2 regions of the Gordonia sp. NPDC003585 genome follow, and region 2 is predicted to be linked to the other one. Evidence: predicted binding sites of a transcription regulator. Region 2 holds the regulator's gene; the other holds the start of a gene.
What was found. The regulator LexA, encoded in region 2, represses DNA repair genes until DNA is damaged. The targets are predictions, from matches to a motif close to CGAACANNTGTTCG.

Region 1 (5,479 bases), on a different contig from region 2:
AGTCGCATTCACTCGACCGTCATATCTCGCAGACCTGGTGGACATCGGGATTTCACGGTGAGTACATCACGCCGGTGCCGGCGCAGCAGCGCTTGGGCCCGCGGTGGTACACCGGCAGTGCGGATGCGATCTTCCAGTCGATGAACCTGATCACCGACGAGCAACCCGAGTACATCGTGGTGTTCGGAGCCGATCACGTCTATCGCATGGATCCGTCGCAGATGGTCGAGGCGCACATCCAGGCAGGCGCAGACGTGACGGTCGCCGGGATCCGGGTGCCACGCTCGGAGGCATTTGCCTTCGGGTGCATCGACTCCGACGAATCGGGACTGATCACCCGGTTCCTCGAGAAGCCCAAAGATCCGCCGGGGACGCCCGACGACCCGGATGCGACGTTCGCGTCGATGGGCAACTATGTGTTCACGACCGAGGCGTTGGTGGAGGCGATTCGTGCCGATGCCGCCAACCCCGACTCCGACCACGACATGGGTGGGGACATCATCCCGGCCTTCGTGAACCGCAATGCGGCCTACGTCTACGACTTCAAGAACAACGAGGTGCCCGGAGCCACCGAGCGCGACAAGGGGTACTGGCGCGACGTCGGCACCCTGGACGCGTTCTACGACGCGCACATGGATCTGGTGTCGGTGCACCCGATCTTCAACCTGTACAACCGTCGCTGGCCGATCCGCGGCGAGACGCACAACCTGCCGCCGGCCAAGTTCGTCCAGGGTGGCATCGCGCAGGACTCGGTCGTAGGGGCGGGTTGCATCGTTTCCGCTGCCACAGTGCGGGATTCGGTGCTCTCCTCGAATGTGATCATCGAGGACGGAGCCATTGTCGAGGGCAGCGTGCTGATGCCTGGCGCGCGTGTCTGCAAGGGCGCGGTGGTCCGCCACGCGATCCTCGACAAGAACGTCATCGTGGGCGAGGGCGAGCACCTCGGCGTCGACGCCGACCACGATCGCGACCGGTTCTCGGTGAGCGCCGGCGGTGTGGTCACCGTCGGCAAGGGAATTCGCGTCTGATCCACCGCAGCCAGGTCCGAAGAGTCCCATCCGCCCCCTGAGGTGCGAGCGGTGCGAGCCTCGAAGGGCCTGGTGACAGTTGAGACTATGCCACTCGGCGTGCGCGGCCCCGAGTGATCAGCGTCCACATGTCACCGGTGCGTGCGGTCTCCGGAAGCGCAGCCACCGGCCACCAGCGCAGATCCACCGATTCGTCGCTGCACTCGATGTCCGGCAGGCTGCCGTCGTGGGTCGGTGGAGCCACTGCTCGGTAGCGCACGTCGAGGTGCCGTGTCGGAACACCGAGCGAGCAGCTGATCGGATGGGTGTGCAGGGTGACGATGCCACCCGACAGTGCCAGGTCGGCGATCCCGGATTCTTCGCGCGCCTCGCGCAACGCGGCGTCGGCGAGGCGGTCGTCGGTCTCCTCGCAGTGCCCGCCCAATTGAATCCACTTGCCGACGCGGGGATGTAGCGTCAACAGCACGTGGTCGAGGGTGGCGTCGAAGACCACCGCCGACGCCGTGAGGTGACCGGCGACGCAGCGGCGCAGGCACGCATCCGGCGCGGACGCGAGGAAGGCGAGATACGCGTGCCGCAGGGCGTCCTGCTCGACGTCGGGTGCGTTCCACGCGGTCAGCGCCTCGACGGCGGAGGTGTGCAGTGACTCTCTGCTCACAACTCGATCACCCAGTCGGTGGTCGGCGCCGACGGGCGTAGCCCCGCGGGTGCGGCAGGGTAGCCGATGGCGATGGCGCCCAATGGTTCCCAATCGTCGGAAACTTCGAGTGCCGCTCGCACCGTCGGGGCAGCGAAGATCGTGGAACCGACCCAGCAGCTTCCGAGATCGCGCACGGCAAGGGCGATCAACAGAGTTGCGACCGCGCCGCCGGCCGCGACGGTGAACATGGTGTGTTCGGCGGCGTTGCGGCGGATGTCGGGATACTGGTGTGCTCCGTCGGGAACCAGGAACGGAATCACCAATTCCGGAGCGTCGTAGAGGATCTGGCCGCGCCGGAGTCGGCGGGTGATCGAATCCTCGCTCTTGCCATCGGATTCGAGGTCGCCGCGCCATGCCGCCGTCATGGCGTCGAGGAGTTGCTGTCTTCGGGTGCGCGACCGCAGCCACACGAAGCGGACCGGATGGGTGTGATGCGGTGCCGGAGCCGTCAGTGCCTCGGCGAGTGCGGCACGGAGGTCGTCCGCGGGTACGGGCTCGGGTGCGAAGTTGCGCACCGAACGTCGTGCGCGCACCGCTTCACGACGGCCCTGCTCGATCGCCTCGGCAGTGCCGAGCCGGAACAGATCCTCATCGGCCGGCCGGATCAGATCCGCTGCGGTGGTGCCGTTGTCGACGGGAGCGAGTCCCCGTACCACCGCGACCGGCACGCCGGCCAGCTTCCCCTTCACGAGATCTGCTGCGGCAGCGACCTCGTCGGCGACCGCGATGTCGGTGACGATCAGTTCGTTGCCGTGTGCGTCTTCGCCGCCGGCGTACGGGTGGGAGACCGACATCCCGGCCGCCCCGATGGCGACGTCGGTCTGTCCATTGCGCCAGGCCCGGCCCATGGTGTCGGTGATGAGCACGGCGACGTCCACGCCGTGGCATCGCGCCAGTGCCTCGCGCAGTTGCGCCGCACTGAGGTCGGGGTCGACCGGCAGCAGCGCGAGTTGGTCGGCGGGGACGTTGGAACCGTCGACGCCCGCGGCAGCCTGGACCAGCCCGATTCGGTTCTCGGTGATCAGCGTCCGGTTCTTGCGGGCCAACACGCGGACCGACTCGTCGTCGACCAGCTTGCGGCGCAACGTGTCCCGCTCGTCGGGGTCGGTGGGGGCGGGCACCATCCGGCCCTCGACCTTGGAGATGATCTTGCTCGTCACCACCAGCACGTCGCCTGAGCGGAGCCACGGTGCGGCGCGAACGATTTCAGCTGCGAGGTCGGAGTCGCCGGAGAACTCGGGCAGGTCGGCGACAGGCAGGATCTCGATGCTGCCCGGTGCGCGATGGTCGGGTCGGAGGTCGACTTGACGGGGTACGTCACTCACCGGAGGTTCGCCTCCGGGGTGGGCACACCGACCAGTGCGCATGCGGCCCGCACCATCTGTGCGGTCGTCGGCGGGTCGGTCATCAACAGCGGGGCCGAACCGACGGTCATACCGTCGACCTGGGCGTGGTCGCCATCGGCGATCAGCCATCCGTCGAGAATCCCGTTGCCCTTGCGCGGGCCGTAGTGCTCGGCGATGCCCTGGGCGGATGACTCCACGCCGAGCACCGACAGGCATTCGTCGGCCATACCGCGGAGCGGGCGATTGTCGATGACCGGGGAGATGCCGACCACCGGCGCAGACGTGTTACGCAGGGCTGCACGCAGTCCCGGAACGCTCACGATGGCGCCGATGCTGACGACCGGATTGCTCGGCGCGAGGAGCACCACATCGGCCTCGGCGATCGCCTCGGTCACCCCCGGAGCAGCGGTGGTGTCGTCCGACCCCACCTGGGCGAATCCGAACGTGTCGATCTGGGCACGATGCCGAACCCACCACTCCTGGAAGTGGATTGCGACTCGCTCACCTTCCGCGCCACTGGGTTTCGCGACGACCACATGTGTCTCGTGCCGGTCGTCGGTGGCCGGAAGCAGTCGGACGCCGGGCTGCCAGCGGCGGCACAGCGCCGCCGTGACGTCCGACAGGCGGTAGCCGGCGTCGAGCATCTGAGTGCGGATGAGATGGGTGGCCAGGTCGCGGTCACCGAGTCCGAACCAGTCCGGATCGGCGCCGTAGGCGGCCAGTTCCTCTTTGGCGTGCCAGCTTTCGTCGATGCGGCCCCAACCGCGTTCGGGATCGATACCGCCGCCGAGGGTGTACATGCAGGTATCGAGGTCGGGACAGATCCGAACGCCGTGCATCCAGGCGTCGTCACCGACGTTGACGATCGCGGTGATCTCGTGTTCGGCCACGGCGTCGGATCCCGAATCATCCGGTGGCGGCGGAAAGGGTGTCGAACCCAGCATCTCGCGCACGCCGATCAGGAATCGTGCGCCACCGACGCCTCCGACAAGAACGGTCACCTTCACACGGCCACTCTACTGAGGGGCAAAATGGGTGAGGTACGCGGTCAGAAACGCCGACCGTCGTGTCGATCCCTCCAATGACGGATCGCGATGGTATTAAGGAATTTTCTCGTTCGGCTTGACCGCGACCGCCCCGGGCGTGTGTAATCACATCAGTGTCATTCCTGGTTTGATATCGAGAACCGCTGAAGGGCAACGGTTTCGCTCGGGTGTTCGAATCCGGATGATGGGTTGGCGCCCGGCGAGGTCTCGGCGGCGAAGGCCCTCGGCACATGGTGAAGATCGAGAATTGGTGTGGCAGGGGTGGTGAGTGCGGCGCTGATTGTGCGGGGCAAGGGCGCCGGAACGACGAGCAACAAGACAGACTACGACTTCCCAGAGCTAGGAGGCGCCGACGATGGCTTTCGACAACGCGATCGGCAATCCTTTTGAATCCCAAGATCCTTCGTCGTCTTCCGAAACCACGGACGGCTACGCCGGTAACGATGGCTTGTTCAACAGCCTTGGCCCGGTTGATGATTCGATGATCGGTGGCACCGCTGTGCGCACCGCGCCGACGGTCGGCGAGCCTTGTGAGGCTTCCCAGCGTCGGCATCTCTCGCTGGTGCCCAACGATTTCGACGATCTCTTCGACGCTGTCGAAGATCAATGGCAAGACCGCGCGCTGTGTGCCCAGACCGATCCGGAGGCGTTCTTTCCGGAGAAGGGTGGCTCCACCCGCGAGGCCAAGCGCATCTGCCAGGGCTGCGAGGTCAAGGCCGAGTGCCTTGAGTACGCACTGCACAACGACGAACGCTTCGGCATCTGGGGCGGATTGTCCGAGCGCGAGCGTCGCCGCCTGAAGCGCGGCATCATCTGAGTCTCTCCAGATCTCCGGCGACCCTCGACCGCTGATCGAGCCGGTACCGAGCGGAGCGAGGCACCGTGTCGAGATCACTGGTGATCCGTCACGTGGTCTCGACACGCTTCCTCGCCTGGCGGCTCGGTAGCGGCTCGACCAGCGGAAGGGTCCGCGATCCGACGAAACGCTGGCCGCGCTCGGGAACGTATTGATCACTCCGGCCCGCGATCCAACGAAACGCTGGCCGCGCTCGGGAACGTATTGATCACTCCGGCCCGCGATCAACCGTGTCCTCGTCGACGCCGAGGTGGGTGGCGACTTGCTGAACCAACACTTCGTGGACGAGTTCGAGGAGATCTGCGCCGCGTTTGGCGCGGCTCTCGAGGGGTCGACGGAACAAGATGATCTGCGCGCGGGTGGGGGCGCCGTGTACGTCGATACCGGCCGGGATGAGTCGGGCCAGCGGCACGGCCCCGTCGGCGGTGACCTCGTCGGGCCATTGCACGGTTTCGGGGTCGCGGGGGAGGAGTCGGGGGATGTCGTCGACGGCGACGTCGAGC
Region 2 (5,150 bases):
GGACCCGCGACGCCCCACCGCCTCGCCGCACCGCGTCGAGGTCGGCGCGACCCCCGGCATCGGCGCGTCGGCGCGACCTGCCGGGCTGGTCTGCCCGATCGGCCGGCCGGTCGGCCGCGTGATGCCGCGCGGCGCGGGCTGCGTCCGCAGCGGCGTGCCGGCCGCCTTACGAGTGGTGACAATGGTCGAGTCCACGCTGGTGCGGGCGCGGCCCGAACGGGTGAGTGTCGCGCTGGTCATGCTGGCCTCCGGGGGTGCTCGTGGCGGTTGTGCCGGGTACTCGGGCAGTTCGGCGAACGCGCTGTCGAGGACGTTCGACGGCCTCGATCACGTGTTCGATGAACTGATGTTCGAGTTGTACCACGCCCGACCGACAAAGTCGCGCCACACCTCGAACAAATGTTTGAAGTGATCGTCGCGCTCCGCTAGGCTCGGGCCCACGGACATGTCAACACCCGCCGCCGACAACCAGCCGATTCGCTCTCAAGCGAGGCGGCGACAGAGAGGAATCCGAGCAGATGAGCGACTCACGGCCCAAGCGCACCGGAACTCGGAGCGATGATCGCGACCAGGACGCTCCCATCGATCCTGCCGCCGCCGAGGCGTCGCTGACCGCGCGTCAGCGCGGCGTGCTGGACGTGATCCGGCAATCGGTGCGCGAACGTGGCTATCCCCCGAGCATCCGCGAGATCGGCGACGCGGTCGGACTCACCTCGACATCGTCGGTCGCCCACCAGCTGCGCACGCTGGAGCGCAAGGGACTGCTCAAGCGCGACCACAACCGTCCACGCGCGGTCAACGTGCAGGACGCAGATCCGGCCGCGACCAACGCGGGAGGCGATCCGCTGCCGACGCCGACCTTCGTGCCGGTGCTGGGCAGGATCGCCGCCGGTGGACCGATCCTCGCCGAGGAAGCGGTCGAAGACGTGTTCCCACTCCCCCGCGAACTGGTCGGGGACGGCTCACTGTTCCTGCTGCGGGTGGTCGGCGAATCGATGATCGACGCCGCGATCTGCGACGGCGACTGGGTGGTCGTCCGCCAGCAGAGCGTGGCCGAGAACGGCGACATCGTCGCCGCGATGATCGACGGCGAGGCCACCGTGAAGACCTTCAAGCGCAAGAACGGACACGTCTGGCTCATGCCGCACAACGAGCTGTTCGAGCCGATCCCCGGCGACGACGCCGCCATCCTCGGCAAGGTTGTGACGGTGATGCGCCGGATCTGAGGGCAAGTACACCCCGTCGGATATCTGTACCTTTCAACCCGACCGTGGACCTGGCCAGAAACCTCAGCTGTGGCCAGAAACCGCTGGGGCGCCTCGGGTTTCTGGCCAGACACGCGGTTTCTGCACTCACGCAGCGCCGACGATGCGCCGGGGACACCATCTCGCCCCCGCACAGACAACCCATCCCGAGTGCTCGCATCTGCGCGCGTCTCCCATCCGCGCGCAATGCATTACGAGCAGATGGGAGGAATGCGAGCACCTGTTCCGTCGAGCCCGCTAACGTCGATCGGCGCGTTCCGCGGAACGCGCCGCACGGACGCGGCACCCGCAGAAAGCAGGGGAAGAAACTTCCTCCCCTACCCTCAGAGTCCTCCCCTACAAATTTCTCGGGGACGACTGTGAACCCCGGGGAAGAAACTCTTCCCCTAGATTTTGCGGCACCACACTGACGCATTTGCCCGGGTCAGCGACCTGGGCGCCGCCATCGACAGCGGAAGCACAATCCGTTGAAGTTGTGCCCGGAATCCGGGCACAACTTCATACGGAACCACGGACAGCCGAAGTCTTCGTCTCAGACGGCAGGAGAGAGCGGGGTGGCTGCGGCGTCGAGCACCGACGTCGCGGCCTGACGCGCACCGGCCGGATCCGCGGTTGCCAGTGCTGCAGTGGCGGCTTCGCGGCACGCGTCGAGGGTGACCTCGGCGAGCCGCGCGCCGACGCCGGCCGCGGCGACCGGTGCACTCGAGAGCGAGGTCACCCCGAGCCCGGTCAGCACGCATGCGAGGTTGGGGTCGGCGGCGGCCTCCCCGCACACCCCCACCGGCTTGCCCAACGTCTGACCTGCCGACGCGACCTCGGCGATGAGCTTGAGCACCGCCGGTTGCCACGGGTCGGTCAACGACGCGAGGTCCGCGGACATCCGGTCGGCGGCCATCGTGTACTGCGTCAGATCGTTGGTGCCGATCGATACGAAGTCCACCTCCGCGAGGATGAGCGGCGCCAGAATCGCGACGGCGGGGATCTCGACCATCACTCCGGCGGTCATCCCCCGCGCACGCACCTCCTGCGCGAACGCCGCTGCTTCCCGGGCGCTGGCGATCATCGGTGCCATCACCCACGGTGTCGATCCGGTTTCGGCTGCGGCCCGCGCGATCGCATCGAGTTGGTGCGCTCGAATCTCCGGGTTCTCCACCGCGATTCGGTCGCCACGAACTCCTAGCGCCGGATTTGCCTCGTCTTTGTGGTTGACGAACTTGAGCGGTTTGTCGGAGCCCGCGTCGAGCGTGCGAACCACGACCTTCTGCCCGGGAAATGCCTCGAGGACTTCGCGGTAGATGCCCGCCTGCTCGTCGACCGTCGGCTCGTCGGGGCGGTCGAGGAAGGCCAACTCGGTGCGGAACAGCCCGATCCCTTCGACGGGGTATCCGGTGGCCGTGCGTGCCGACGCCCCGTCCGCGACGTTGGCGAGCACCGAGACCTCGTGTCCGTCGGCGGTGCGCCCGGGCCCGTGCCAGGCGGCGACCGCTTCCGCACGCCGACGACTGGCATCGACCTGTGCTCGCGCCGTCGCCTCGTCGGGGCCGATGGTGATGGTGCCGAGCGTGCCGTCGATCAGCACGGGGGTTCCGGCCGGCACCGTCGTCAGATCCGATACCGCGACCACACAGGGAATCCCGAGTTGCCGGGCGATGATGGCGGTGTGACTCGTCGGGCCGCCGAGCCGGGTGACGAGGGCGACGGTGGTCGCCGGATCGAGTCCGGCGGTGTCCGCGGGCGCGAGATCGTCGGCGAGCAGGACAGACGGTTCGATCGGTTCCGGCACACCTGGTTCGGGCAGGCCGAGAAGTTCGGCGAGGACGCGGTCGCGCACGTCGTTGAGGTCGGTGACTCGCTCGGCCATGAGCCCGCCGAGCTTGGTGAACATGGTGGCGAACTGTTCGGTTGCCGCAGCCGCTGCCGCAGGCGCAGGCGATCCTTTGCGAATCAGTCCCGACGCAGCGCCGATCCACCCGCGATCCTCGGCGAGTCCGGCGGTGGCGGCCAGCACTTCGGCGGCTGCACCCGAGCTGTGCGATGAGCGGTCACGGAGTCGGCCGGCGACCATCCCCGCCGCGGCGACAAATCTTGCCACCTCGGGTTCGCGCTGGTCTTCGGGCAGTTCCGTGTTTGCACCCAGGGCGTCCGGGTCGTGGTCGGGGCGCTCCCCGGGCCAGATCGCCGGCCCGTAGGCCAGCCCGCCGACGACCGGCGTTCCCTCCAAAATGCCTCCCGCTAGCGTCTCGGTCACTGCGACCCCTCTCGTCTTCGAGTTCCGCTCCGCCAATCGGCGGCACGGCCGCACATACACGACTCAGTTCTACGCGATTCGTGTCCGGGCTCACCGTCGAGCTGCATTGCGTGACCGATGACCGGCTTTCGAATCTCTTGTGATCAAAGTTACAAGAAATGCTTGACTTGTCAACGCAAACAGGCGTAAACAAATAGATATCAACACTCAAGGCCACACAGATCAACACAACCACACGGGAATCGCAGACAGATCCACCCGGATGTCCCATCGAGAGATCGGAGCGGTGTTGTACGCCGAAGAACGCCAACAGGCGATCGCCGAACAGGTACGCGCGAACGGACGCGCCTCCGTCGCCGCACTCGCCACCAGATTCGAGGTGACGAGTGAGACCGTCCGCCGTGACCTGGCCGCCCTCGAACGGGCGGGCCATCTGCAGCGGGTGCACGGCGGTGCGGTGCGCGCCGGGGTCATGCGGGTGATCGGCGAGCGCGGAATCGACGAGCGGCAGGTCACCCAGACCGACGAGAAGGCCGCCATCGGCCGTGCCGCAATCCGCTTTCTCCCACCCGACGGCGGGTCCGTCTTCTTCGACGCGGGTACCACCACCTTCCAGGCCGCCTCCGCGCTGCCCACCGACCGTCGTCTCACCCTGATCACCAACAGCCTCCCGATCGCCGGCCTGCTGGCCAACCACAATTCGGCCAACCTGCACGCGATCGGCGGCCGCGTGCGCGGTCTCACCCAGGCGACCGTCGGCGCCGAAACCGTTGCGGCGCTCGAACGTCTACGGGTCTCGACCGCTTTCGTCGGAGCCAACGGCATCAGCGAGGCGCACGGATTGTCGACTCCCGACCCTGACGAAGCCGCGGTCAAAGCGGCAATGGTCCGCGTCGCGCAGCGGGTTGTGGTCCTCGCCGACTCGTCGAAGATGAACCGCGAAGACCTGTCCGGCTTCGCCGATCTCGACGACGTGGACGTCCTCATCACCGATTCGGGTGTTGATCCAGGCTTCTCCGCGGCGTTGTCGGCCCGGGGCATCGACGTGGTGATCGCATGATCCTCACCGTCACACCCAATCCCAGCCTCGACCGCACACTCGAGTTGCCCGGGCCCCTCGACCGAGGCGAGGTCCAGCGCGCCGTCGCAACCCGAGCCGAGGCCGGCGGCAAGGGCATCAACGTGTCCCGCGTGGTCGCCGAGGCCGCAATCGCGACCCGTGCGATCCTGCCCGCACGCGACGGAGATCCGCTGCTGCGGGCCCTCGACAGCGTCGGGCTGCCGTACGAGACCGTCGCGGTCGACGGAGAAATCCGGTCCAACATCACCATCGCCGAACCCGACGGCACCACGACCAAACTGAACGCACCCGGAACCGAACTCGACGCAGGACAGCTCAGCGCTCTCGGTGATCTCATCCGGACCCACGCGGCCGACGCCGTATGGGTCACCCTCTGCGGCTCCTTGCCGCCGGGAGTTCCGGTCGACTGGTATCGCACCGTTGCCGACGACCTCTCCGACCTCGGATGCCGGATCGCCGTCGACACGTCCGGGCCTCCGCTGCACGCAGCGGCACTCGGGTCCGTCGACCTGCTCAAGCCCAACGAGGACGAGCTCGCAGAGGTGACCGGTGCCGA

Region 1: the regulator LexA is predicted to act here: its motif matches at 4,281-4,294, upstream of cofD (2-phospho-L-lactate transferase).

The regions. Positions count from the first base shown of each region.
Region 1 covers NZ_JBEXMX010000014.1:14,154-19,632, forward strand. The annotation lists gene glgC (glucose-1-phosphate adenylyltransferase) at 1-1,028, shown strand, start outside; gene ABZW74_RS05565 (NUDIX domain-containing protein) at 1,114-1,686, opposite strand; gene ABZW74_RS05570 (coenzyme F420-0:L-glutamate ligase) at 1,683-3,053, opposite strand; gene cofD (2-phospho-L-lactate transferase) at 3,050-4,081, opposite strand; gene ABZW74_RS05580 (WhiB family transcriptional regulator) at 4,680-4,937, shown strand; gene ABZW74_RS05585 (metallopeptidase family protein) at 5,185-5,479, opposite strand, start outside.
Region 2 covers NZ_JBEXMX010000147.1:16-5,165, forward strand. The annotation lists partial or broken gene ABZW74_RS23735 (hypothetical protein) at 1-412, shown strand, start outside; gene lexA (transcriptional repressor LexA) at 519-1,226, shown strand; gene ABZW74_RS23745 (putative PEP-binding protein) at 1,798-3,513, opposite strand; gene ABZW74_RS23750 (DeoR/GlpR family DNA-binding transcription regulator) at 3,803-4,573, shown strand; gene ABZW74_RS23755 (1-phosphofructokinase family hexose kinase) at 4,570-5,150, shown strand, end outside.